One region of the Paraburkholderia tropica genome, then DNA from elsewhere that is predicted to be linked to it. Evidence: predicted binding sites of a transcription regulator. Region 1 holds the regulator's gene; the other holds the start of a gene.

The links. Region 1 encodes FliA, which starts transcription of late flagellar genes. Its sites were predicted from a motif close to CTAAAGTTTNNNNNNNNNNNGCCGNTA; they were not measured.
Region 2: a site for FliA is predicted at 8,767-8,793, ahead of G5S35_RS10155 (DUF4088 family protein). Genes of this name have one in related genera too.

Annotation. Positions count from the first base shown of each region.
Region 1 covers NZ_CP049134.1:3,089,987-3,101,241, reverse strand. Annotated here, with positions in the region: partial or broken gene G5S35_RS14060 (MinD/ParA family ATP-binding protein) at 1-685, shown strand, start outside; gene G5S35_RS14055 (RNA polymerase sigma factor FliA) at 1,076-1,807, shown strand; gene G5S35_RS14050 (flagella synthesis protein FlgN) at 2,040-2,486, opposite strand; gene flgM (flagellar biosynthesis anti-sigma factor FlgM) at 2,529-2,888, opposite strand; gene flgA (flagellar basal body P-ring formation chaperone FlgA) at 3,037-4,344, opposite strand; gene G5S35_RS14035 (flagellar basal body protein) at 4,572-5,075, shown strand; gene flgC (flagellar basal body rod protein FlgC) at 5,135-5,560, shown strand; gene G5S35_RS14025 (flagellar hook assembly protein FlgD) at 5,757-6,413, shown strand; gene flgE (flagellar hook protein FlgE) at 6,437-7,672, shown strand; gene flgF (flagellar basal-body rod protein FlgF) at 7,705-8,463, shown strand; gene flgG (flagellar basal-body rod protein FlgG) at 8,518-9,306, shown strand; gene flgH (flagellar basal body L-ring protein FlgH) at 9,372-10,085, shown strand; gene G5S35_RS14000 (flagellar basal body P-ring protein FlgI) at 10,079-11,255, shown strand, end outside.
Region 2 covers NZ_CP049134.1:2,257,015-2,268,269, reverse strand. Annotated here, with positions in the region: gene G5S35_RS10190 (phospholipase D family protein) at 1-993, opposite strand, end outside; gene G5S35_RS10185 (DUF2917 domain-containing protein) at 1,163-1,549, shown strand; gene panS (ketopantoate/pantoate/pantothenate transporter PanS) at 1,653-2,621, opposite strand; gene G5S35_RS10175 (MATE family efflux transporter) at 2,883-4,304, opposite strand; gene G5S35_RS10170 (RNA-binding S4 domain-containing protein) at 4,481-4,702, opposite strand; gene G5S35_RS10165 (hypothetical protein) at 5,067-5,516, shown strand; gene G5S35_RS10160 (ATP-dependent helicase) at 5,564-7,876, shown strand; gene G5S35_RS10155 (DUF4088 family protein) at 7,932-8,681, opposite strand; gene G5S35_RS10150 (AzlD domain-containing protein) at 8,942-9,265, opposite strand; gene G5S35_RS10145 (AzlC family ABC transporter permease) at 9,274-10,059, opposite strand; gene G5S35_RS10140 (AraC family transcriptional regulator) at 10,276-11,178, opposite strand; gene G5S35_RS10135 (CreA family protein) at 11,227-11,255, opposite strand, start outside.

The sequences.
Region 1 (11,255 bases):
GGGACGCACGACCGCCGTGATCAATCTGGCGGCGGCGCTGACCGGCCATGGCAAGGACGTGCTCGTCATCGACGAATGTCTCGGGCCGCGCTCGGTGAGCGCGCTGCTCGGCGGCATTCGCGGCGCGGGCAACTTCGCGGCGGTGATGCGCGGCGAGATGGGGCTCGACGAAGCCGCGGGGCGTCACGCGCTCGGCTTTCGCGTGCTGGCCGTCTCGCGCGAGCATCGCTCGCAGTACACCAGCGCGCAACTGAACAAGGTGCTGACCGGCCCGGCTGACATCGTCCTCATCGACGCCCAGCTCGACGCCGACGGCGCACTGTCGCCGCTCGCGATGCACGCGCACGACGTGCTGATCGTCATGCGCGTCGCCGCGCAGGCGATCACCGACGCCTACGCGTGCATGAAACGGCTGCACTTCGCGCACGCGATTGGCCAGTTCCGCGTGCTCGCGAACCACGTGGCGAGCGCGACCGACGCGCACGCCGCGTTCGACAACCTCGCGGGCGTCGCCAGCCGCTACCTGACGGTCTCGCTCGAGAACGCCGGGTGCGTGGCCGCCGACCCGCACATGCCGCGTGCGGTGCAACTGTCGCGCTGCATCGTCGACGCCTTCCCTTCGACGGCCGCCGCGCGGGATTTCCGCCATGTGGCCGCCGAACTGCCGCATTGGCCGATGCGCCCGGCGCTGTCCGCGCGCTCGTCCAATGCGGCGGATTTCGCCGAAGCGGTGGCGTCGTCGGATGCCGAAGTCAAGGCGGCGCGCGCGAGCGCGGCCGCAGCGGCTTCGGCCGGGCAGATGAACGCCGCGGCCGCGAGCCACGCCAACGTGCCGCGCGCGCCGATCGTCGAGACCGCGCCTGCCGGCGTGGCCGCCGCCGCCGTCTCGGCGCACGCGGCACATGCAGCACAAACCGAATCATTCGTTTCGACCGTCACAGGCGTCCCATCCGCGCCCGCGCCGGCCCACGCCGGATGGCGGGCGGACCCGCCCGTGCAGCGCCCCGCGCCGCAGCACGCATGACGTGCGGCGGACGACAGGCGCAGCAAGGGAAAAGAGAAGCAGGAGAGCATGATGTATAACGCTCAAGGAAAAATTTCGCAGGCCGATGTCCTCGCGAAATACGCGCCGCTGGTCAGGCGTCTGGGTCTGCAGCTCGTGGCGAAAATGCCTGCGAGCGTGGATCTGGACGACCTCATCCAGGCCGGCATGATCGGTCTGATGGATGCGGCCAACCGCTACAAGGAAGACCAGGGCGCGCAGTTCGAGACCTACGCGAGCCAGCGCATCCGCGGGGCGATGCTCGACGAGTTGCGCAGCAACGACTGGCTGCCGCGCAGCCTGCGCCGCACCTCGCGCGAGGTGGAGAGCGCCGTGCATCAGGTGGAGCAGCGGCTCGGACGCTCGGCGAGCGAAACCGAGATCGCCGACCATCTGAGCATGCCGCTCGACGAGTATCAGTCGATGCTGCAGGACCTGCATGGCAGCCAGCTGATCTACTACGAAGACTTCGACCGTTCCGCCGAGGACGAGCCGTTCCTCGACCGCTATTGCGTCGATCACTCGGATCCGCTCTCGGCGCTGCTCGACGACAGCCTGCGCGGCGCGCTCGTCGAAGCGATCGAACGCCTGCCCGAGCGCGAGAAGCTGCTCATGTCGCTCTACTACGAGCGCGGCATGAACCTGCGCGAGATCGGCGCGGTGATGGAAGTGAGCGAGTCGCGCGTGTGCCAGTTGCACAGCCAGGCGGTGGCGCGTCTGCGTACGCGTCTGCGCGAGATGTCCTGGGCCGGCACCGAGAATTAAGCGGCGGCGGGTTCGGGGCGAGAAGAGCCGGAGTGTGCAAGCGCTCCGGTTTTTTTATGGGCGCTCGACTGCGCCGATGGCGTTCGCGACGCGCACGAAGCGATGCACAAAAGCGCACGGAGCACGCGCCAAAACAAAAAAGCCGAAGCAATCCGCTTCGGCTTTTTTTGTCGCTGCGCGGCGTTGTGCCGCGCGCTTTAATCCCGGCTCACAGCCCGTTTCACAACCCGTTTTACAACCCGAACGCGGGCAAACGGCCGTCGGGACCGTACAGCATCGTCGCGCCGGTATTGGTCTCGCCGCGCAGGATCGCCAGCGCACGGCGGTTATGTTCCATGCGCGTGCGGATCATCATGCCGATGGTGAGGTTCTGGCGTCGCGCACGCTCGGTCGAACCCTTGAGCAGCGCCCATTGACCCGTGAGACGCGTGTCGCCGTCGCAGGCCAGTTCGATGCCCTTGCGGCCGCCCGGCAGACCGAGACCGGCCAGCTGCGCGTCGCGCACCTTTTCGAGCCCGGCCAGGCGCTGCGTGAGCGTCGACTTCTGCTCGACGATCTGCGGCAGCGAATCCATGCCGTCGGCCGAGGTGAGCGCCTTCTCTTCGAAGGCGAGCAGCGACGCGAAAGCCTCAACAGCGGCGTGTTCGTCGATCAGTGTGGCGAGCAGGTCGTCTTTCATCGGTACCACCAGTCAAAGCGGATTGCGGGCCGGCGAAGGCGATCAGTTGCCCGTTGCCGGCTGCTTGATCAGACCGCGCGCCGTGTCGAGGATCCCATCGGCGATCTTGCCGGTGTCGATCTGCAGCGTGCCGTTCTTGATAGCGTCCTTGATCGACTGGACGTGATCCATGTCGATGTCGGCGCTATCGCTCGACGGCGCGGAACGCAGCGTCGAGGAAAGCGAGGAAAGGCTCACGTTGGCGTCTCCGGGAGTGCTGCCCGTCGACGCGGTGCTGGCGGACGCGGCGGGAGACGCCGTGCTGCCGGCGCCGATGGCGCTCGCGGTATCGCCTTGGCCGGTACGCGCCAGGCTGTCTTGCAGCGGGCGCGCTTCGTTGCGATTGGAGGTGTCGATGTTCACGATGGGGCTTCCTGATCCGTATGCCCTTGATAACGGCGGGCGCGGCGCGAACTTTAGCGGAAAAAGTCCCGGCGTTACATGCTGTTACGTGTGCTGGCGCACATGGCGCGCAGCCCCGTTTTGCGCCGTCCCGGCCGTTATTTCGACCCTAAATCTGGATCTCCACCGTCGAGGCGTCCTTCACGACGCCGCTGATGATCTGCCCGTTGGGCGTGCGCACGCGCACCATCTGTCCGGGCGCGGCATTGTTGAGCACGCTGCCTTCGGAGGAAATCGTGAAATTCGGGCCCACGGCGACCACCTTGACCGTCTGGCCGATGACCACCGACGAAGCGCTGCGCAGCATGTCGGAGCGCAGCGGCAGGCCTTGCGTGATGCGCATGAGCGCGACCGCGCCGTTGGCCTGTTGCGGATCGGTGATGATGGTCTGCGGCAGGCTCGCGAGGTCGCCGTCGCGCGGCAGGTAGTCGGCGGCGGAGAGCGCCTCGCCTGCGTTGATCTGACGCGCGGCCACGTAGTAGGTCACGTTGATCGCGATGCGGCCGATCACGTAGAGCGTCCACGGCTTCGCGCCCACGCAGCGCACGCCCACGGTCGTGCGGCCCCACATGCGCGCGCCCGGCGGCATGAACGGTTCGAGCGCGGCGCAGGCCGCGAGGCCGCGCGGGAAGACCTGCGCGACCGTGATGCTGACCTTGCCCGGCAAGCCCGCCGACTGCTGCTGGAGGAAGGCGAGGGCGGTGGCGCGGATGCGTTCGCCGTCCTCCTGACCCGGCGGCACCGCGGCGGCCTGGGCCTGCGCCTGCGCGGCGGCGTTCATCGATGCGGCGTTGGCGGCATTGGCATTCACGCTCACATTCGCGTTGACGGCGGCGCGCGGCGCGTAGCTCGCGCGCATGATCGCGCCGTTCGCGTTTGCGTTCGCGCTGGCATTCGTGGCGTTGATCCGGGCGGCATTGACCACCGCCGGCACATTCGGCTGCACGACACGCGGCGCGGCCTGCACCACCACCGGCGCGATCGCGCGTTGCGGCGTGCTCGCGGCGCCGGGCGCGCCGATGGTCACGATGCTGGGCGCGTCGTTCTGGGCGGCGGCGTTGCCGCGCTCGCCCGCGCCGGGGATCGTGATCATGCCGGCCTGTTGCGCTTCGGCTTCGGCGCGCGATTCTGCGTTGTTGTGCGTGAGCAGCGCCGCGCGATCGGCGTACGCCTTCGCGTTGGCGGCGGGATCGGCGGCCTTCGCGGGCTGCGCGAGCATCGCGGTCATTTTCGCGGCGTCCGAACCGGCGCGGTCGCCGGGGCCCGCGATGTAGATCTGCTGGCTGGACGCGCCGGACGCATCGCTTTGCGCCTGCGCCGCCGAAACGAAGCCCAGCACGCCGAACCATGCCGCCGTGACGGCCGCGAGCCGGTGCGCCGTCGCGCGTCGCGCGTTCGGGTTGGCAGTCTGCGGCATCGTCGTTCTCCCTCTATTGCATTGACACGCATCGCATTCTAGGCGTCGGCCCCCGCTCGCTAACGTCGAATAGAGGGGGGCTTTACCGGCTATTCGTCCGATTGGTTCTTGCGTCGCCCGCCTACTATTCCTCTCCATGCGAAAAGGCCTGCGCGGCCGATCCACCGGTTGGATGCGCACTGCATGCGCCAACGCAGCCTTTCATTTCGTGTAACGGAGAACGCCCGATGCTGGACAAACTCGATGCCGAATTCGCCTTTGGACGCGAAGCGCTCGATGTGCGCGCGACGCGCCAGGCGCTGATCTCGTCGAACATCGCGAACGCCGACACGCCTGGCTACCAGGCGCGCGACGTCGACTTCTCGTCCTCGCTCGCCGGCGCGCTGCGCCACGCTGGAGCGGGTTCGTCGGCCGGCGGCGCGGCAGGCAACTTCCAGCCGCTCGTGATGGCGCAGCCCGCGGGCGTGACGAGCGGCATGTCGATGGCCTCGACGGAAGCCGGCCACATGCCCGGCAACGCGAAGCTCGTCGCGACGGGCGGCCCGACCGAGGCGTATTCGAGCCCGGTGATGTACCGCAACCCGACGCAGCCCGCGCTCGACGGCAACACGGTCGACCTCGACACCGAACGCGTGCAGTTCGCGGACAACGCGCTGCACTTCGAGTCGGGCATGACCGTGCTCTCGAGCCAGATCAAGACGATGCTCTCGGCGATCCAGTCTGGCTCGTAAGCCGACCGCCGCACGCTACGCAAGAACACACCGCAGCATTTTGTGAGGTCACCGAAACCATGCCATCCCTGATGAATATCTTCAGCGTTGCCGGGTCCGCCATGTCGGCGGAATCGCAGCGCCTGAACGTGACGGCGTCCAACCTCGCCAACGCGGACAGCACGACCGGCCCGGACGGCCAGCCCTACAAGGCCAAGCAGGTTGTGTTCGCGGTCGATCCGCTCGGCGGCGCGCGCAGCGCGTCCGGTCAGCAGGTGGGCGGCGTGAAGGTGACGGGCGTGATCGACGACCCGACGCCGATGAAGCAGACCTACGACCCGGACAACCCCTCCGCCAACGCGGACGGCTACGTGACCATGCCGAACGTGGACCCGGTTCAGGAGATGGTGAACATGATCTCGGCGTCGCGCTCGTATCAGGCGAACATCGAGACGCTGAACACCGCGAAGACGCTGATGCTCAAGACGCTCACGATCGGTACGTAACGAAGCGCACAGCAAAGGCACGCAGGAAGACCCCTGAAACAGGCGTCCGACGCCGCGGCGAAAGCGGCGCGAGACTACACCACACACCACACGCTACCCAGTTTAGCCGGGCGTATCCGAGGAGAACGCGTTGACTTCCAGCAGCACCACCATCGGCGGCAGCTCCGCCACCGTGTCGCAAAGCCTGCTCGACACCATGAACGGCACGTCGTCGAGCTCGTCGACGTCCTCGTCGAGCGGCACGAGCGGCACCAGCGGCAGCGATCTGCAAAACACTTTCCTGCAACTGCTCGTCGCGCAGCTCAAGAACCAGGATCCGACCGATCCGATGGACAGCTCGCAGATGACTTCGCAGCTCGCCCAGATCAACACCGTCTCGGGCATCGCGAACCTGAACACCTCGCTGACGTCGCTGTCGACGCAGCTGTCGGCGGGCCAGAACGCCCAGGCCGCGCTGCTGATCGGCTCGACGGTGCTGGCCTCGGGCACGACCGCGACGGTGTCGAGCGGCTCGGCGCCGCAGCTCGGCGTGCAGCTCACGTCGGCGGCGTCCGACGTCAAGCTCACGATCACGAACTCCGCGGGCAAGGTCGTCAACACGCTCGACCTCGGCGCGCAGTCGGCCGGCACCGTGCCGATCACCTGGAACGGCACGGACGCCTCGGGCGCCACGGTCGCGGACGGCGATTACACGGTCAGCGCCAGCGCCACCATCAACGGTCAGGCGGCCACCGCCACCGCGCTCGTCGCGAGCAAGGTGCAGGCCGTCATCCAGCAGACGGATGGCACCGCGAGCCTGTCGCTCGCCAATGGCAAGACGGTCGCGCTCTCGAGCGTGGCCGGCATTCTCTAAACGACATCGCGGAGTAGAAACTCATGGGCTACCAGCAAGGTTTGAGCGGCCTCGCCGCTTCGTCGAACGATCTCGACGTGATCGGCAACAACATCGCCAACGCCAATACCGTCGGCTTCAAGCAGAGCACGGCGCAGTTCGCCGACGTCTACGCGAACACCATCGCGACCTCGGTCAACACGCAGATCGGTCTGGGCGCGGCGCTCTCCGAAGTGCAGCAGAACTTCTCGCAGGGCACGATCACCACGACCGGCCAGGCGCTCGACGTCGCCATCAACGGCAACGGCTTCTTCCAGATGTCGAACAACGGCACCGTCACGTACTCGCGTAACGGCGTGTTCCAGCTCAACAAGAGCGGCTACATCACCGACGCGGCCGGCAACGACCTGATGGGCTACGCCGCCGACAGCACCGGCGTCGTGAACACCGCGCAAACGGTGCCGATCCAGGTGCCGACGACCAACATCGCGCCGGTCACGACCAGCAACATCACGGCGCAGGTCAACCTGAACGCGCAATCGACCACGCCGACCGCGACGCCGTTCTCGGAAACCGACTCGAACACGTACAACTACTCGACCTCGGTCACGGCGTACGACTCGCTCGGCGGCAAGCAGCAGGTCAACATGTACTTCGTGAAGGACGCGACGAGCGGCCAGTGGGACGTCTACGCGGGCACCACGGGCAACGCCACGGAAATCGGCACGATGACCTACGACTCGTCGGGCAACCTGACGGGCACGACCGACGCCGCGGGCGTCGCGACCACGCTGGGCCAGCTCTCGCTCACGATCAACCCGACCGACGGCTCGGCGACCAACCAGAAGATCACGCTCGACGTCACCGGCTCGACGCAGTACGGCAGCGCCAACGGCGTGAACAACCTGGACCAGGACGGTTACCCGAGCGGCACGCTGTCGAACTTCTCGATCGGCGCCGACGGCACCATCACGGGCAACTACTCGAACGGCCAGACAATGACGCTCGGCCAGATCGTGCTCGCCAACTTCAACAACCCGAACGGCCTGCAGAACCTCGGCGGCAACCAGTTCGCCGCGACCTCGGCGTCGGGCGTCGCGCAGGTTTCCGTGCCGGGCAGCACCAACCACGGCACGCTCACGGGCGGCGCGGTGGAGTCGTCGAACGTCGACCTGACGAACCAGCTCGTCGACCTGATCACGGCGCAGCGCAACTATCAGGCGAACGCACAGACCATCAAGACGCAGCAGACCGTCGACCAGACGCTGCTGCAGATGTAAGCGCGCCACGCCATTAACGCACCGGGCACATCATGGACCGACTGATCTATACCGCGATGACGGGCGCGAGCCAGGCGCTCGAGCAGCAAGCCGTCGTCGCGAACAACCTGGCGAACGTCTCGACCACGGGCTTTCGCGCGCAGCTCGCGAATTTCCGCTCCGTGCCGATGTCGTTCGGCGACGGCTCGACCGTCAACGACTCGACCACGCGCACCTTCGTGCTCTCGGCGACGCCTGGCTCCGACATGACGCCCGGTGCAATCTCGCGCACCGGCAATCCGCTCGATATCGCGGTGCAGGGCAACGGCTTCATCGCCGTGCAGACCGCCGACGGCAATGAGGCGTACACGCGAGCCGGCAACCTGCACGTCGACGAAAACGGCCAGCTCGTCACGGCCAACAACCTGCAGGTGATCGGCGGCGGCGGCCCGATCGCGGTGCCGCCCGGTTCGGCGGTCACGATCGGCTCGGACGGCACGGTATCGGCAATCGCCCCGGGCAGCCCGGCGAGCGCCATCGCCATGATCGACCAGATCAAGTTCGTGAACCCGCCCGCCGGCGCGCTCACGCGCGGCGACGACGGCCTGTTTCACACCGGCGACGGCAATCCGGCCGACGCGGACCAGTCGGTCCAGGTCGCGACGGAATCGCTCGAAGGCAGCAACGTCAATCCGGTGGCCGCGATGGTCTCGATGATCACCAACGCCCGGCAGTTCCAGATGCAGACGAAGCTCTTGCAGAACGCCGACCAGAACGAGCAGTCGGCGAACCAGCTGCTCAACTTCAGCTAAGACATTTAAAGGCCGCAGGCTCTACCGCAGACGCCGCGCCGGGAGAAATACACCGTGAACCGATCGCTCTACATCGCCGCCACCGGCATGAACGCCCAGCAGGCGCAGATGGACGTGATCTCGAATAACCTCGCGAACGTGAGCACCAATGGCTTCAAGGGCTCGCGCGCGGTGTTCGAGGACCTCATGTACCAGACGCTGCGTCAACCGGGCGCGAACTCCACGCAGACCACCGAACTGCCCTCGGGCAGCCAGGTCGGCACCGGCGTGCAGCAGGTCGCGACCGAGCGCCTCTACACGCAGGGCAACCTGCAGCAGACCGGCAATTCGAAGGACGTGGCGATCAACGGCGCGGGCTTCTTCCAGGTGCAGATGCCCGACGGCACGACGCAGTACACGCGCGACGGTTCGTTCCAGACCAACTCGCAGGGCCAGCTCGTGACGTCGAGCGGCTACCAGGTGATCCCGGCGATCACGGTGCCGGCCAACGCCACCTCGCTGACCATCGGCAGCGACGGCGTGGTGACGATCACGACGCCGGGCTCGGCGAACGCGACGACCATCGGCTCGCTGCAACTCGCCATGTTCATCAACCCGACCGGCCTGCAGTCGAACGGCCAGAATCTCGCGTCGGAAACGGCTTCGTCGGGCGCGCCCACGGTCACCACGCCGGGCCTGAACGGCTCGGGCTCGCTCAATCAGGGCTACGTGGAATCGTCGAACGTGAACGTGGTGCAGGAACTCGTGAACATGATCGAGACGCAGCGCGCATACGAAATCAACAGCAAGGCGGTCACGACGTCCGACCAGATGCTGCAGACGCTGAGCCAGATGCAGGTCTGATGACCGCGGCACAGCGTTCAGGAAACCGGTAGCAACAGTAATTCGGAATCGAAGTGGTGAGGAGCATGGGCCAGTCCGTTCAATTCAACTCTCGCGCCTGCGCGCGGCGTCAGGCGATGCGTGTCGCCGTGGCGGCGGCCGCGCTCGCTGCGCTGGCGGGCTGCGCCTATATCCCCAACCGGCAGCCGATCGTGCAGCAGCCGATGACGGCATTGCCGCCGGCGCCGCCCGTCAACAGCTCGCCGGGCTCGATCTACAACCCGGGCTACGTGGGCCGTCCGTTGTTCGAGGATCAGCGTCCGCGCAACACCGGCGACATCCTCACCATCGTCATTTCCGAAAACATCAACGCGACGAAGTCCTCGGGCGCCAACACCAAGCGCGGCGGCAGCACGGCCTTCAACGTGCCGACCGCGGGCTTCGCGCCGGGCTTCTTCTCGCGCGCGAACCTCTCGGCCACGGGCGCGAACCAGTTCGACGCGACGGGCGGCGCGAACGCGTCCAACACGTTCACGGGCGTGATCACCGTGACGGTGACGAACGTGCTGCCCAACGGCAACCTGGTGGTGTCGGGCGAAAAGCAGATGCTCATCAACCAGGGCAACGAGTACGTGCGCTTCTCGGGCGTCGTGAATCCGAACACTGTTGCCGGAGACAACTCCGTGCTCTCGACCGACGTCGCCGACGCGAAGATCGAATACTCCGCGAAGGGCGTGATCGACGAAGCCGAGACGATGGGCTGGCTGCAACGCTTTTTCCTGAATCTCGCACCATGGTGAAGATCCGTTTCCAGCGCACGCGCCGCTCGCGCGTGAAAGACCTGCTGGCCGCCTTCGGCGTCGCGGCCGGTTTCGTGTTCGCGTGCGGTGCGCTGCTCGCGTACGCCACGCCCGCGCGCGCCGAACGCGTGAAGGACCTCGTGACCTTCGCCGGCGTGCGCGACAACCCGCTGATCGGCTATGGCCTCGTGGTGGGTCTCGACGGCACGGGCGACCAGACGACGCAGGCGCCGTTCACGACGCAGACGCTCGCGAACATGCTCGCGAACCTCGGCATCTCGATCAACAACACGTCGAGTTCGTCGGGCTCCTCGCAGACGCTGAACAACATGCAGCTCAAGAACGTCGCGGCGGTGATCGTCACGGCGACGCTGCCGCCGTTCGCGCGTCCCGGCGAGCAGATCGACGTGACGGTGTCGTCGCTCGCGAACGCCAAGAGCATTCGCGGCGGCACGCTGCTGCTCACGCCGCTCAAGGGCGCGGACGGCCAGGTCTACGCGCTCGCGCAGGGCAACGTGGCGGTGGGCGGCGCGGGCGCGTCGGCCAACGGCAGCCGCGTGCAGGTGAACCAGCTCGCGGCCGGCCGCATCTCGGCGGGCGCGACGGTCGAGCGCGCCGTGCCCTCGCCGGTCGCGCAGCAGGGCGGCATCCTGCAGATGGAAGTCAACGACATGGACTACGACACGACGCAGCGCATCGTGGCGGCCGTCAACAACCTGTTCGGCGACGGTACGGCGGCGGCCGTCGACGGCCGCACGATCCAGGTGCGCGGCCCGAGCGATCCGGCCTCGCAGGTGGGTTTCATCGCGCAGATCCAGAATCTCGATGTGCGCCCCGCGCAACCGGCGGCGAAGGTGATTCTCAACGCGCGGACCGGCTCGATCGTGATGAACCAGATGGTCACGCTCGAAAGCTGCGCGGTCGCGCACGGCAATCTCTCGGTGGTCGTCAACACGCAGACGGCCGTGAGCCAGCCGGGTGCGCTCTCGAACGGGCAGACCGTAGCGGCGCGGCAGTCGCAGATCCAGCTCAAGCAGGATAATGGCTCGCTCAAACTGGTCACGGCGGGCGCGAATCTCGCGGAAGTCGTGAAGGCGCTCAACGCGCTTGGCGCAACGCCGGCGGATCTGATGTCGATCCTCCAGGCGATGAAGGCGGCGGGCGCTTTGC
Region 2 (11,255 bases), 830 kb from region 1:
GAGGCCGAGTTCGCCGCGCGTGATCTGCTGCGCGAGCGGCGTGGCGTTGAGCGGCTTCGCGTTGTACGGCTCGGCGGTGTCGCGCCAGTGCTGGCGCAGGTCGTCGCGCGCGGTGTCGAGGTCGTGCGCGTCGAACTTCTGATGATTGAGCACGGAGAGCGGATACGAGACCGCGCTGTTCCAGTAGGCGTCGAAGCTGTCGGAGACCGCGCGCGCCACCGGACCCGCGCCCAGTACGTCGAGATCGGTGAACTGCAGCGTCGGACTGGCACTGAAGTACTCGTCGCCGAGATTACGCCCGCCCACGATCACCAGTTCGTTGTCGACGATGGTCGCCTTGTTGTGCATGCGGCGCGTGAACTGGTCGACGTTCGTGAAGAAGTTGCGCGTGCGCGTGAACATCGACTCGCTGGTGCTGCCGTACGGATTGAACACGCGGATCTGGATGTTCGGATGGCTGTTGAGCGCGGCCATCAGGCGGTCGATGTCGTGGAAGTTCAGGTCGTCGACGAGCATGCGCACGCGCACGCCGCGGTCGGCCGCGTAGAGCGCGGAGCCGAGCAGCAGCTTGCCGGTGGTGTCCTCGTTGGCGATGTAGTACTGCATGTCGAGCGTTTTCGTCGCCGCGCGCGCGAGCGCGACGCGCATCTGCAACGAGTCGGTGCCGGTGGCCAGCAGGCGGAAGCCCGACTGGTCCGGATGCGCGGCTTCGGGCGCGGCCAGCGCGGCGCCGAGCGGCGTGGCGCGGGCGTCGGCGGTGGACATCGCGGCGGTGGACTGGCGCGGGTAGTCGCTGGCGGGCGGGCGTGTCGCGCAGCCGGCGGCGAGCGCGAGGCACAGGCACGCGGCGAGCAGGGCGAACGGGCGGGCGCGGCGGTGCACGCCGTTGGCGCGGGAAGCGGAGGAGGCGTAGGGCAGGGCTGGCGCGTTCAAGCGAAATCTCCTCGGGGTCTGCCGCCGGTGCCGGACGCGGACGGGCTGGTTCGCAGACATGTGTGTCTTTTCGTTTCGATTCTATCGGGAAGCGGTGCGGTGCGCGGGGGGAAACGGCGCGCGGCGAATCTCGCCTGAGCAAGATGCGCGCCTCGTTTCACGTCGGCTGGAAACGTCGGCGGGCGGGGGCGCGCGAGACTGCTCGCATCAGCAACGGCGGGAGATCGCGATGACGAGGGCAGTGAACGACGTAGGGCCGTGGGGCGAAGTGGTCGAGACGTTCGAGGTGCCGCGCGGCGCGTGCCGCCGCGTGCGTCGCGAGCAAGGCGGCGTGCTGGGCGTGCTCGAAGGGCGCGTGCTGATGACGGTCGAAGGCGACGCCCAGGACTTCTGGCTCGAACCCGGCGAGGCGCTGCCGTTCGCGCCGGGCGAGCGGGTCTGGATCGGCGGATGGGATGAGGCGGTGCGTTGCGAGGTGCTGACGGGCGTGAGCACGCCGGTGTCGGTCAGCGGAAACGGGGTGCTGATGCGATGGCGGGCGGCGGCGCGCTGGCTGGCGCGCCTGGGCGGGCTGCGTCCTGTGCGGCGGCCGCGCTTGGGTGCTCAGCGCGGGTGAAGTCGGCCCCGAAGGTCGCGTCGGTCGCGCGCCCGACCGCGAGCCCGATTGCGCGACCGATTGCGCGACCGATTGCGCGACGCCTTATCCGCGTCGCGCCGTATCAGCGCGTTGCGCCGCTATTTGCGCGATTGCGTGCCTCGTCGGCGTCGCGCTCGCTGCCGCGCGCCGGCTTGCCGGCCCAGTAGCCCGCGAGCAGCGAGCCCGAGAGGTTGTGCCATACCGAGAACAGCGCGCCCGGCAGGGCGGCGAGCGGCGAAAAGTAGAGCTTGCCGAGCGTCGCCGCGAGGCCGGAGTTCTGCATGCCCACTTCGATCGCGAGCGTGCGGCACACGGATTCGTCGAAGCCGAGCAGACGGCCGCCCCAATACCCGCCGAGCAGGCCGATGCCGTTGTGCAGCACCACGCCCAGCGCCACGACCGGACCGACCGTCGCGATGCTCGCGTGCGTGCCGCCCACCACGGCGGCGATGATCGCGAGGATCGAGACCATCGAGACGAGCGGCAGCACCGGTTCGACGCGGCGCACGAGGCCGCCCGCGAGCCGGTTGACGATCAGCCCGACGACGATCGGCAGACCGACGATCTGCAGGATGCTCATCAGCATGCCGTGCACGTCGACGACGATCGACGCGTCCACGTAAAGGCGCGTCAGCAGCGGCGTCGCGAACACGCCGACGAGCGTCGAGAGCGCGCTGATCGTCACCGACAGCGCGACGTCGCCGCGCGCGAGATAGATCATCACGTTCGAGGCCGTGCCGCTCGCCACGCTGCCCACCAGCACCATGCCGGCGGTGAGGTCGGCGGGCATGTGCAACGCTTTCGCGATCACCCACGCGGCAAGCGGCATCACGAGGTAGTGCAGCAGAATGCCGGCCGCCACGGGCGCGGGACGCGTGAACACGCGCTGGAAATCGGCGAACGAGAGCGTCACGCCCATCGCCAGCATGATGATCATCAGCAGCGTCGTGACGTGCGGCGCGATGGGCGCGACGACGCCCGGATTGAAATACGCGGCGAGCGACACGAGCACTGCCCAGAGCGGGAACAGTCGGGTAATCGGGGCGAGCATGGAAGCGTGGTCCGTGAGAGGGTTCGTTTTCTTGATGACGGCGCGTGATAGCGCGAGCGGCATGCCGGGGTGGCCGGCGCGGCGTCGCGGGTCCGGTCGTTTGGTCGTTCAGTCGTCCGGTCGTCCGGTCAATGCGCGCGGAATTTTCCTGCCCTCGTGGGACGGATGGCGGCGGGCGCCAGCCGCGTATTCTAACCGCTCGCGTCTGGCGGCCCTGGGGGGCGTCTTTGTCCGTCGCTGTCCGTCAGGCGCGGGCGCGCGTCAGGCCGTCTGCGAGCGCGCCGCCTCGGTTTCCGCGCGCAGGCTCATGCGGTGAAAGCGCCACGTCATCAGCACGGCCACGCTCGCGAGACCGGCCGCGAGTCCCCACCAGAGGCCGAGCGCGCCATAGCCGAAATGGAACGCCAGCGCATAGCCGACCGGAAAACCGATGCCCCAGTAGCCGAGCGTCGCGGCCAGCATCGGGATGCGCGTGTCCTTGAGGCCGCGCAGGCAGCCGGAGCCGACCGTCTGCATGCCGTCGACGATCTGGAAGATCGCCGCCACGCCGAGCAGCGAGGTGGCGAGCGCGACGGTCTGCGCGTTGGCCGGATCGTCGAGATGCAGATAGAGCCCGACGATCCAGTGCGGCGCGAGCACCATCACGAGCGCCGACATCGACATGAAGCCAACGCCCAGCGCCAGCGCGACGAAGCCCGCATGACGCGCCGCGCGCGGCACGCCCGCGCCGATCCAGTAACCCACGCGCACGTTGCCCGCCTGGCCGATCGAGAGCGGCACCATGAACATCACCGAAGCGACGTTCAGCGCGATCTGGTGGGCGGCAAGCGGCATTGCGCCGAGCAGACCCATCAGCAGGCCGGTCGCGAGGAACAGCGTCGCTTCGACGGCATAGGTGATCGCCACCGGCCAGCCGATGGAGAACAGCTCGCCCATCATCGGCGCGCTCGGACGGCGCGCGACCACGAAGTGCTGATGCGACGGGCGCAGATGCAGCAGCGCCATCAGCACGAGCGTGGTGAGCCAGATGGTGACGGCGGTCGCCGCCGCCGAGCCGAGAAAGCCGAGACGCGGCAGGCCCCAGACGCCGTGGATCAGCCCGTAGTTCAGGAAGCCGTTGAAGAACACGCTCGCGATCGAAATCCAGAGCAGCCGCCGCGCCGCGCCGATGGCGGGCAGGAACGAGCGCATCAGCCCCACGCCGATCAGGCTCGCGGGCGCGCCCCAGCGCAGCACCGACGCGTATTCGCCGACCTGGCGCGCGAGCACGCCCGGCTCGCCGAGCGCGTGCAACAGCGGCTCCGCGAACGACAGCAGCGCGAACGCGGGCAGCGCGAGCACGAGCGAGAGCGCGAAACCGGTCCAGTAGATATGCGGCACGCGATGCAGATCGTCGGCGCCGCGCGCCTGCGAGACGCTGACGCTCACCGAGGTCAGCACGCCCTGCAGCACCGTCACGACCACGAAGAACAGATTCGCGCCGAGTCCGCCCGCCGCGAGCGCGCCCGCGCCGAGCGAGCCGAGCAGCACGGTGTCGGTGACGCTCATCGCCATCTGCGACAACTGGGCGATGGCGAGCGGCGCGGCGAGACGTGCGGTGTCGGCGGCGTGACGTTTGAGCGTGGGCGGCGCGATGGCGCGGCTGGCGCGGTCGGTGCGCGCCGGTGAAGTCGTTCGGGTCATGAAAGGCAAGCGGCGCGAAGTATCGCGCCGCGTCGGAAAAACGCCTGGAGATCGAATCCGGAAGTGCAGGCGGGAACGGCTCAAGCGCCTTGAACGGCTGCGAGCCTACCCGCCGAGATTACCTGTCTTTCAGCCAAAAAGCACCTGCGTGGTGCATGTGCGATCGGCGCAGCCTGTTACTCCGGCTCGTGAATCGCGATGCGCGTGTCGCCGAGCAGCACCGACTGGCCCGCGCGGATCTTGCAGGTCTTGCGCAGTTCGACTTCGCCGTCGACCTTCACCGCGCCGGACGAGACGATCTGCTTGGCCGAGCCGCCGCTGTCGGCGAGTCCGGTGATCTTCAGGAGGTTGTGCAGTTCGACGTAGTCGCCGGTCAGCGTGAAATCGAGATTGGGCATGGCGCGTGGAAATCGGTGAAATTGGAACAAAGGCGCGGAACATTGGCGCGCGCCGTGGCGGCGCGGAGGGTGAGCATCATAAGCGATCGCGCGTGGCGCGGCCCGGGATGCTTGGCGATCGGGCGTGGTTACATGTCGGGGCCAGATGTTATGAATTCGTCAGCAAATGAAACGCTGCGTAACGTCGCGGGACGGCGCGCGGATCTTCAGATGAAAATGGGTTCACCGAAGCGAGACCGCCGGGCTCCACGGATTCACCCGACCACGGCGGCTCCATCGAGCGGAAACGGAGCGGGAAACGGCGGGCACGCCCGTTGCAGGACTGACCCACGCCAATTCCCGGAACTACTCAAGAGGATACGCCATGACCCAGATTCGCAAGCTGCTGACCGCTACCGCCATTGCCGCCACCGCCGCTGCCTTCGCGCAGGGCGCATTCGCCCAGACCGCCACGCCGGCGGCGGGCGACGCGCCGACGATGGCCCCGGCTACCGTGCCGAGCCAGGCGCCGGCCGCCGCGGGCATCGCGCAACCGGCGCCCGCGCCGCAAAATCTGACCGCGCCGCAGCCGACCGATCCGCTGGTGCAAAAGCGCAACGCCAACGCGGCGGCCAGCGCCGAGTACCGCAGCGCCAAGAAGTCGGCGAACTCCGAGTACAAGGACGCGAAGAAGCAGGCCAAGACGCAGTACAAGTCGGAGGTCAAGGACGCGAAGATCAACCGCAAGGCTGACCGTCAGGCCAACGATTCGGAAATGAAGGATCAGATGAGCGGTCAGTCGGCGCAGCAGCAGGGCGGCGCGCAGCAGCCGTAATCCGCGTCAACGCTAATCACGTGCAAGGCGGCGGCGTCCGGTAACGGATGCCGCCGTTTTTTATTGCGCCGGGAAGTTGCCGCATAAATATCGCCAGATCGCGCCAGATCAGCCCACGATCGAGCGCTTGCGGGTGCGGGGTGTATGGATATACAGTATGCGTCGCCGCCTTTTACGGATTCTCCGCGCCCGCCGTGTCCACCGCCGTGTCCACTCCCGTTTTCAACGATTCCCTCGTCGATCCCGTCAGCGCTGTCGCTCAGGACGTTGCGGCCTATCTCGCCAAGCTCAACGAGGCGCAACGCGCCGCCGTCGAGCATGGCGGTCCGCAGGCCTTCGCACCGGGCGCGACGCTGCCGGAACCGCTGCTCGTGATCGCTGGAGCGGGTTCGGGCAAGACCAACACGCTTGCGCATCGCGTCGCGCATCTGGTCGTGAACGGAGCGGATCCGCATCGTATCTTGCTGCTAACGTTCTCGCGTCGCGCGGCGCAGGAAATGACGCGGCGTGTCTCGCGCATCGCCGCCGGCGTGCCGGGCGCGGCCGCCGTGCTCGCGCAGGGGCTCACGTGGGCGGGCACGTTTCACGGCATCGGCGCGCGCCTGCTGCGCGAGTACGCCGAGCAGATCGGTTTGTCGCCGGCCTTCACGATCAACGATCGCGAAGATTCCGCCGATCTCATGAACCTCGTGCGCCACGAGCTGGGATTGTCGGCGAAAGAGAAGCGATTTCCCGCTAAATCCACGTGTTTGGCGATTTACTCGCGCGTAGTCAACACCGGCGATTCGCTCGCCGACGTGCTCGCGCGCTCGTTCTCCTGGTGTCTCGAATGGGAGCCGCAACTGCGTGCGCTGTTTGCCGCGTACGTGGACGCGAAGCAGAAGCAGAACGTGCTCGATTACGACGATTTGCTGCTGTATTGGGCGCATATGGCGCAAGAACCCGTCATTGCGGCCGATCTCGCCGCGCGCTTCGATCACATTCTCGTCGACGAATATCAGGACACGAATCGCCTCCAGGCGTCGATCCTGCTCGCGCTCAAGCCCGACGGCCGAGGTCTGACCGTCGTCGGCGACGATGCGCAGGCAATTTACTCGTTTCGGGGCGCAACGGTACGCAACATCCTCGATTTCCCCGCACAGTTCGATCCGCCCGCACGTCAGGTGACGCTGGAACGCAACTACCGGTCAACCGAGCCGATCCTCGCTGCATCCAACGCCGTGATGGACGCCGCCACCGAGCGCTACACGAAAAACCTCTGGACCGATCGCGCCTCGCAGCAGCGTCCGCGCCTCGTGACGGTCGCCGACGAGGCCACGCAGGCGCGCTACGTCGTCGAGCAGATTCTGGAGGCGCGCGAGGGCGGCATGAAGCTCAAGCAGCAGGCCGTGCTGTTTCGCGCCGCGCACCATAGCGCGACGCTCGAAATCGAGCTGGCGCGGCGCAATATCCCGTTCGTGAAATTCGGCGGACTGCGTTTTCTCGACGCCGCGCACGTAAAAGACGTGCTGGCGGTGCTGCGCTGGGCCGAAAATCCGCTCGATCGCGTGGCCGGGTTTCGCGTGACGCAGTTGATGCCGGGCGTCGGGCCGGCTACCGCCGCGCGTCTGCTCGATCAGGTTGCGGCTTGCACGGGCGCGTATCGCGCTGCCGAAGCGCTCGCCGCATTCGCACCGCCGCCGCGTGCCGCCGAGGACTGGAGCGCGTTCACGGCGCTCATCGACAGCATCGGCGCGCGCGCCACGGCCTGGCCGGCCGAGTTCGAGCGCGTGCGGCGCTGGTACGAGCCGCATCTGGAGCGCAATCACGAAGACGCGCAGGTGCGCATGGCCGATCTGCTGCAGATGGAAAGCATCGCGAGCACGTACCCCTCGCGCGAGCGCTTCCTGACCGAACTCACGCTCGATCCGCCCGACGCGACCAGCGCCGAATCGGCCGATCCGCTGCTCGACGAGGACTATCTGATCCTCTCGACCATCCATTCGGCCAAGGGGCAGGAGTGGCGCAACGTGTTCGTGCTCAACGGCGTGGACGGCTGCATTCCGTCCGATCTGGGCGCGGGCAGCGACGAGGAACTGGAAGAGGAGCGCCGTCTGCTCTACGTGGCGATGACGCGTGCGAAGGAGGATCTGCACATCGTCGTGCCGCAGCGCTTTTATGTGCACAACCAGGCGGCGTCCGGCGATCGTCACGTGTGGGCGTCGCGCACGCGCTTCATCGCGCCGTCGATGCTGCCGCTGTTCGAGTCGCGCGCGTGGCCCGCGCCGCCCGTGGCGAGCGCGCCGAGTGCGGCGGGACTGGCCGCTGCGGCGCGCGCGAAGGTCGAGATCGGCGCGAAATTGAGGAAGATGTGGGACTAGGGCGCGCGCCGGGGGTATGAGCCTGATCGGTGCGGTGTCCCGCGGGCGGGACGGGCTAGCGAGGCTGATTCTTCGGCGGCGGCACGAAGAAGTTGCGCAGCCAGGCGGCGAGGCGCGTGAAGACGTCGTCGGGTTCTTCGACGAAAATTTCCGGCTTCAGCAGACGCAGATATTCCATGATCTGCTGCGCTTCCTGCTTCTGGAACGTGCCGTGCGCGATGCCCAGACGCAGCAGGCCGCGCAACTCCCCGAGCCGCTCGCGCGCGAGCGAACCCGTGGCCTGTTCGCAGCCGATCTTCGCTTCATAGACGCGCTGGCGCACCGATTCCGCGAGCCGCCATGCGGGCGTCTGCATGATTTCTTCGAGCGTCTGGATGTCCTGCACGCCCGACTTGATCTGCGCGGCGAGCGGGTCGATCTGCGCTTCCTCGCCCTGCGCTTCCTGCACGATCGCGGCCGCCCATTCGCGGCACTTCTTCGACAGCTCGTCGGGCGTCCACTCGGGACGCGACGCGACGCCGAAACCAAAATCGCCGGCCTGACGCAGCAGCATCGAGACGACTTCCGGAAACTCCTTGTCGAGCGTGCGCTTGGCCCACGCGTACTGGCCGCCCTGCAATAGCCGCTGCACCGCCTGCTCGGTGAGCGGCGTCATGTTGTCGAGCAGCTTCGCGCGCAGGAAGTCCTCGAACGACGGCGTGAGGAATTGCGGGTCGAGCTTCAGCGAGACGCGCAGGAACGCGTCGAAATCCTTGCGCAGCGACGCAAGTGTTTCTTCCTTGAGGTTAAGGGTGATATTCCCCATTCTGGTTGCCCCGATCTATTCCTGGCGTTGCCTGGTGATGGCCAGTCTTCGGCTGACCACTGCGCCAAGGCAGGCTTCGACGGTTTAACGGCGCGGCGCGGCGAAACTTGAGCGGCTGCGTGAAAGGTTCACGCGAGGTTCACGCGAGGGTCGCTCGAACGCGCGCCGTGAAAGGACCGTGGGTGGACGGGCGGCGGCCCGTCCGGGGGGATTCGAGGGCGCACTCCAATGCGTATTCAGATGCGCATTTCAGCGTGGATTCAGCGCAACACGACGCCTTGCCAGACGAAGAACACGCCGAGGCCCACGGCGATGGTCAGCAGCGGACGCTTCGTCAGCGCGCTCACGACGATCGCCGCCAGCGCGCCGACGAGTTGCGGATTGCGCCAGCTCAGTTCGGCGCCCTGGCCGTGCGGCGAGACGGCCATCGGCACGATGATCGCCGTGAGGACGGTCACGGGCACGAAACCGAGCGCCGTGCGCACGAGCGGCGGAAACACGAGTCGCTCGCCGAGCACGAAGACGGCGGTGCGCACGATCCAGGTGATCAGCGCCATGCCGAGGATCAGGACGACGTAGTTCATGGGCTGGTTCATCGGTTGCCTCCTGCGACGGCGTGCGCCTCGCGCGGATGCCGGTCCGGGCGGCGGTTGCCGGTCGGGTTCGATGAGTGCGACGGAGCGTCGGCGTCGGGTAGGGCGTCGGCATCGACATGAGATTGGCGCGGTTTGCGCGGCAACGACAGCGCCACGCCGACCACGACGCCCGCGAGCACCGCGCCGAGCAGCCCGAGCTTGTACGGCCACGCCTGCCAGTAGAACGCGAGCACGCCCGAGGTGACGGCGGCCGCCACAAAGCGCAGCGCCACCAGTTGCGGGACCACGATGGCGATGAAAGTGGCGACCATCGCGAAGTCGAGTCCGAGCGACTGCAGGCCCGGGAACGCCGCGCCGAACAGCAGGCCCGCGGCGGTCGAAATCTGCCAGTTCAGATACATCGAGACACCCGAGCCGAGGAAGTGCCACGGCGAGACGTCATCGCCCGGATGATGGCGGCGGTAATGCGCCCAGGCGACGGCGAACACCTCGTCGGTGAGCACCGCGCCGAGCGCGAGGCGCCAGCGCATCGGCAGATGCGAGACATAGGGCGCGAGCGTGGCGCTGTAGAGCACGTGGCGCAGGTTGACGATCAGCGTGGTGGCCCAGATCACGGCGTAGCTCGCGTGCGAGGCGATCAGCCCGAGCGCGATGAACTGCGCCGAGCCCGCGAATACCGTGACCGACATGAACTGGCCGTGCCAGAGCGCGAGCGGCCCGGACGTGACGAGCGTGCCGAAAATCACGCCGAACGGCGCCGCGCCGATCATCATGGGGATCATGTCGCGCGCGCCGGCCGCGAATTCTTTGTAGCGATGGGGGTGGTGGGTCAAGCTGTCTCTCCTGATTCGGAAAGCAGCATAGCGAGCGGCGCGGTGCGTGGCTTGTACGATCTTGCGGCGAGCTTTGTCGATCAGTGTGGCGAGGTTGCGTGGCGTTCCGGATGACGCGCAGTCAAGCGCTCAGTAAAGCGCGCAGTAAAGCGCGCAGTAAAGCGCTCAGGACGACTGCCAGCGTCCCGGCGGCACACCGAACATGCGGCGGAAATGGCGCGTGAAATGGCTTTGATCGGCGAAACCGCTGGCGGCGGCCACGTCGGCGACCGACGCACCCGCGCGCAGCGGCCCGAGTGCGCGTTGCAGGCGCAGTTGCGTGCGCCATGCGTGCGGCGGCAGACCGGTCGCCTGGGTGAAGAGACGCGTGGCGTGGAACGGCGACAGGCCGACCGCCTGGGCGAGATCGGCGACGCGCAGCGGCGCGGGCAGGTCGGCGGCCAGCAGCGCCTTCATGGTCTCGACGCGCGGGTCGTTGACGTGCGGCCCGATCGGCGCTTCGCGGGTGCGGGCGTGGCGCGTGAGCAAGGTCGCGAGCGCGTCGAGCAACGCGTCTTCGACGGCGAGCGGGTCGGGCGCGGGTAGGGCGAGCGCGCTGGCGTTGCCGCCGGGCGCGGTTCGGGGCTCCGGATCGGCGCGCCGCGCATCGGCGTCGGCTTCGAGCAGACGATGCGCGTACGAGAGCCGCTGCGCGAGATCGGGATCGCGGATCACATCGGCGCCGAACCACGGCAGCGGCTGCTCGCGGCCCGCAATTTCCGCCGCGAGACCGTGCAGATAATCGACCGGCAGGTAGATCACGCGATAGCGCCAGCCTTCGTCGACGGCGCGCGAACCGGTATGCACCTCGCCCGGATTGATGACCGGCACCGTGCCGGTTTCCGCCACATGATGCGCGCCGCGATAGCGGAAGCACTCCGCGCCGTCCTCGATCACGGGCACCGTGTACGCCTCGTGCCAGTGCGGCGAGAACGTGTGATCGTGATATTCGGCCGTCAGCAGATCCCCGCCGGGCAGCAGCGGCGAGCGCCAGTAACGGGCGGAATCGCGAAAACGGGGAAGGTTCATGGAGACGGCGGCCAGTCAGTCGGCTTTCAGGCGGCGTGGAAGACCAGTTTAGCGCACCGGAATGGTCGTGCCGGCGG